DNA from 2 places in the Weizmannia sp. FSL W8-0401 genome. Region 2 is predicted to be linked to the other one. Evidence: a T-box and tRNA genes for the amino acid it is inferred to sense, from the RefSeq annotation. Region 2 holds a T-box; the other holds one or more tRNA genes.

Region 1 (2,200 bases), 240 kb from region 2:
GGTGCCTGATGTCTTCACCATTTGCATGCAGCCGGATGCCGCCCCCTGGTAAAGTGCCTGCCGCGTTTGAAGCCGCACCCGTTTCGCATAATGCAGGGCGTCCCTCCTTGCACGGCAGGCATTCGCCACAGCTTGGCACAAACACACAAACAACATGGTCACCCGGTGCAAGATCCGTCACGCCTTCACCGGTTTTCACCACTTCACCGGCAGCCTCATGCCCAAGAGCCATCGGTAAAGGCCGGGGTCTGCTGCCATTTATAACAGATAAATCCGAGTGGCACAAACTGGCCGTCTTCATCTTAACAAGCACTTCCCCTTGTTGCGGTTCATCGAGCTCCAATGTTTCAATTTTAATCGGTTTGCTTGCTGCATATGGCATAGCAGCACCTGATTCCCGTAGTACAGCAGCTCTGATCTTCACTCTCACCCATCTCCTCTGAAATTCGTTATGTATCAGCGCACTTGAACGGTTTTCAAAGTCTACGAATATCACTTATATGCTTTGTGTAAGGCGAATTGGGATTGCTGAACAAATCCGGAACGCCCGGAACTAGCGGGTATCGTACTTCATAACCTTGATAAGAGTACTGATTTGTGTATACATTCACTATTATCAAATTCTTTATTTTATTTTACGGCTGAATCGTGAAAAAAACAAATAAACAGCCTTTAGTAAACGCAAACCGAAATTCATCCCTTTCCTTTTACCCTTCACACGATTGAAGAGAGTATCTTCTACCGGAAAATGAAAAAACGCTCCTTACGGTATTGTAAGGAACGTTTCACCGAAAAACTGAAATGCGATCTTTTGATACCGGTGGTCGGGGTCGAACCGACACTCCCGAAGGAACACGATTTTGAGTCGTGCGCGTCTGCCAATTCCGCCACACCGGCATGATCCTATGAACCGCAAACAAAGCTGTTTGTTATGTCACTTTTATAATTATATCCAGATCGTAAAAAATGTCAATAACCATTTTGTGAAAAAGGGAAGCAAAACAGCTTCCCTCTTCAGGCATGACCTTCCTTCAGTTCACTTAGGATCTCATAAGACCGCAGCCGCTCTTCATGGTTGTAAATATGCGATACAAACATCAACTCATCGACCTGTGTATCATCCAAAAATTCTTCCATTTTCTCTTTGATTGTCTGTTTTGAACCGATAAAAGCATATTCAAGCTGACGCAATGCCGCTTCTTTTTCAAACGGGGTCCAAATCCCGTTCATGCTATCGACAGGCGGCTGCAGCGTCTGCGATTTGCCTCGGATAACGCCGAGGAAAAACTGGTACAGGCTTGTTGCGATTCTTTCTGCTTCTGCATCTGTGTCAGCTGCTACGCCATTCACACACGCAATCACATATGGCTTTTGCAAATACTTGGACGGTTTGAAGTTCTCCCGATAAAGGTATAAAGCATCAAACAATTGCGCTGGTGCAAAATGGCTCGCAAACGCAAACGGCAGACCGAGCCTCGCAGCAAGTGTGGCACTGTATGTACTTGATCCAAGAAGCCAAACCGGAACATCCACCCCTTCTGCCACGACGGCCCGTGCATAAGTCCTGCGTTCTTTATCCGAGAGAAAATAGTTCATCAGTTCTTGGACATTATCCGGAAAATCCATTTCCCCGCCCTTTAAATTTCTTCTGAGCGCCGCAGCTGTCAATTGGTCCGTACCAGGCGCACGGCCAAGGCCGAGATCTATTCTGCCTGGATAGATAGAACCCAGTGTTCCAAACTGCTCAGCCACGACAAGCGGTGCATGATTTGGAAGCATCACCCCGCCAGACCCGACACGGATGGTTTTCGTCCCTGCCGCTATATACCCGACTAAAACAGCCGTTGCAGAGCTGGCTACTCCAACCATATTATGGTGTTCCGCGAGCCAGTATCGTTTGTAGCCCCAATTTTCAACATGCTGTGCCAGGCTCAGGCTATTTTTAAACGAATCTGCCGGTGTCTTTCCAGATAAAACAGGGATCAAATCTAAAACCGAAAATGCAACATCATTTAACTTTTTTTGACTACCCATTGTCCGCTTCCTTTCCTTCTACTCGTGAAGATAGATCTATTGTAAAATAACAGATTCCCAAAACAAAATGATTTGCCTAACCTGTCCGGTGTATCCCATGATTAGAACGTTCGTTTATGACACTGATTTTAAGGGAAAATGCAAAAGAAAAAATCATCTAAAAAGA
Region 2 (2,200 bases):
ATGGGCCGGCACCGCCATGATTGCGCCTGTCCCGTAGCTCATTAATACATAATCGGCAATCCAGATTGGCATTTTTTCGCCGTTGGCAGGGTTCACGGCATATGCCCCTGTAAATACGCCGGTTTTTTCTTTCGCAAGGTCGGTCCGTTCGAGGTCGCTTTTTGACTGCACCTGGGCAATGTAAGCCTGGACCGCTTCGGCCTGCTCTTTCGTTTTAATTTTATTCACAAGCGGGTGTTCCGGCGCAAGCACGGCGTAGGTCGCCCCGAACAGCGTATCCGGGCGGGTCGTGAAGACGGTGAACGTTTCATTTGTGCCTTCAACCTGGAATGTCACTTCCGCCCCTTCCGAACGGCCGATCCAGTTGCGCTGCATATCCTTAATGCTTTCCGGCCAGTCCAGTTCCTCGAGGTCTTCAAGAAGGCGGTCCGCGTAGGCGGTAATTTTCAGCATCCACTGGCGCATCGGTTTGCGGATGACCGGATGCCCGCCGCGTTCGCTCTTGCCGTCAATGACTTCTTCGTTTGCAAGCACGGTTCCGAGCTCAGGGCACCAGTTGACCGGCACTTCATCAATATAAGCAAGCCCGTTTTTCCACAGCTGCAGAAAAATCCACTGCGTCCATTTATAATATTCCGGATCAGATGTGTTGATTTCCCTGTCCCAATCATAGGAAAACCCGAGCGCTTTGATCTGGCGGCGGAATGTATGGATATTTTGAATCGTGAAAACAGCCGGATCATTGCCGGTATCAATCGCATACTGCTCAGCCGGAAGCCCGAATGCATCCCAGCCCATCGGATGGAGCACATTATACCCTTGCATCCGTTTCGCCCGCGAGATGATGTCGGTCGCCGTATATCCTTCCGGGTGCCCGACGTGGAGGCCCGCCCCCGACGGGTACGGAAACATATCCAGGCAGTAAAATTTTGGTTTATTTTCGTCTTCACCGGCACGGAACGTTTGATGTTCTTCCCAGTAATGCTGCCATTTCTTTTCGATTTTCCGGTGGTCAAAACTCATGACAGACTCCTCCTTTTTTATGTATCGACATTGACAACAAAGCAACACAAAAAACCTCCCATCCCACGAAAAAGGGACGAGAGGGTTCTCCCGCGGTACCACCCAAATTAGTGCAAGCACTCACTTTAAGTCCTTAACGCGGAATACGGCAAATACTAAAACGGGTTCATATTTGCAACTCAAAGGCGAGTTCACGGGGTTCCCTGATTGGCTTGCACCTCCCGCCAATTCTCTTGTTTCAGTGCCGCCGTTACTGCTCCTTGTCAACGTTCTTCTATCGTTTATTCAATTTATATCCTATTTTACAGAAATTCATTCCCGGTTTCAACATTATTTTCCTGCCACCTCAGAATGCGGTTTTTTTGCGAGCGGGCGGTCATACAACAAGGCCAGTAAAAGGGAAACGGCGAGAAAGAAAATGAGCAATCCGAACAATGCCTTCATGCCGAATGCATCTGCGACAAACCCGCCTACAACAGGGCCAATCATTCTGCCGCATGTTGCGACACTGTTAATGATGCCCTGGTAAAACCCTTCCCGCCCTTTCGGCGAAAGCGTATTGGCAACTGCGGGCACAGCCGGCCAGACAAGCATTTCCCCGACCGTTAAAATGCCCATTGCCACTGCAAAACCGGGAAAATGCCCGGCAAAGGCAACGACAGCGAATGACAGCATAAAAATGGCCGTCCCAGCAACAATTTGCTGTTTTACTTCCGGCAAGAACCGCTTTAAAAACGGCAAAAGGAGCGGCTGGCCGAGCACGATGATCGCGCCGTTCAATGTCCAAAGAAAGCTGTACTTGTTCAGCGATATATGAAGCGTCTGCGTATAAGTGGAAATCGTAGCCGTCCATTGCGTGTACGCCGTCCATGCCAGGAAATAAGCAAAGCATAATATGATGAGGGATGCCACTTGCGCCCTTCCTGCACTTTTGGCAGAAACAGCGGCTGCTCCCGCATACCCAGCATGTTTTTCGGCAATATTCCGGTAGCCGAAGATGGCAATCGCCATAAAAACGAGAAAAAGTGCAAGATTCGCTGCAAAAATAAGGTCAATGGAATAAGAGGCAATCACACCGCCCAGCGCGGCACCGAGTGCAACCCCGATGTTGTTGGCGACATAGATGGCATTGAACGCTTTTCTCCCTCCGCCTTTCCAAGCCGCGCCCGCCATTGCA

The links. A T-box is a leader RNA that pairs with one kind of tRNA and senses whether it is charged. The one in region 2 lies ahead of leuS (leucine--tRNA ligase), so its partner is inferred to be a tRNA-Leu.
Region 1: it encodes a tRNA-Leu, which carries the amino acid that the T-box ahead of leuS (leucine--tRNA ligase) is inferred to sense. The anticodon was not compared.

Annotation. Positions count from the first base shown of each region.
Region 1 is NZ_JBBPAG010000001.1:2,430,429-2,432,628, forward strand. Features, by position in the region: gene NSU00_RS11965 (zinc-dependent alcohol dehydrogenase family protein) at 1-424, opposite strand, end outside; tRNA gene NSU00_RS11970 (tRNA-Leu) at 816-897, opposite strand; gene NSU00_RS11975 (LLM class flavin-dependent oxidoreductase) at 1,015-2,034, opposite strand.
Region 2 is NZ_JBBPAG010000001.1:2,188,783-2,190,982, forward strand. Features, by position in the region: gene leuS (leucine--tRNA ligase) at 1-1,023, opposite strand, end outside; T-box leader at 1,093-1,299, opposite strand; gene NSU00_RS10690 (MDR family MFS transporter) at 1,354-2,200, opposite strand, start outside.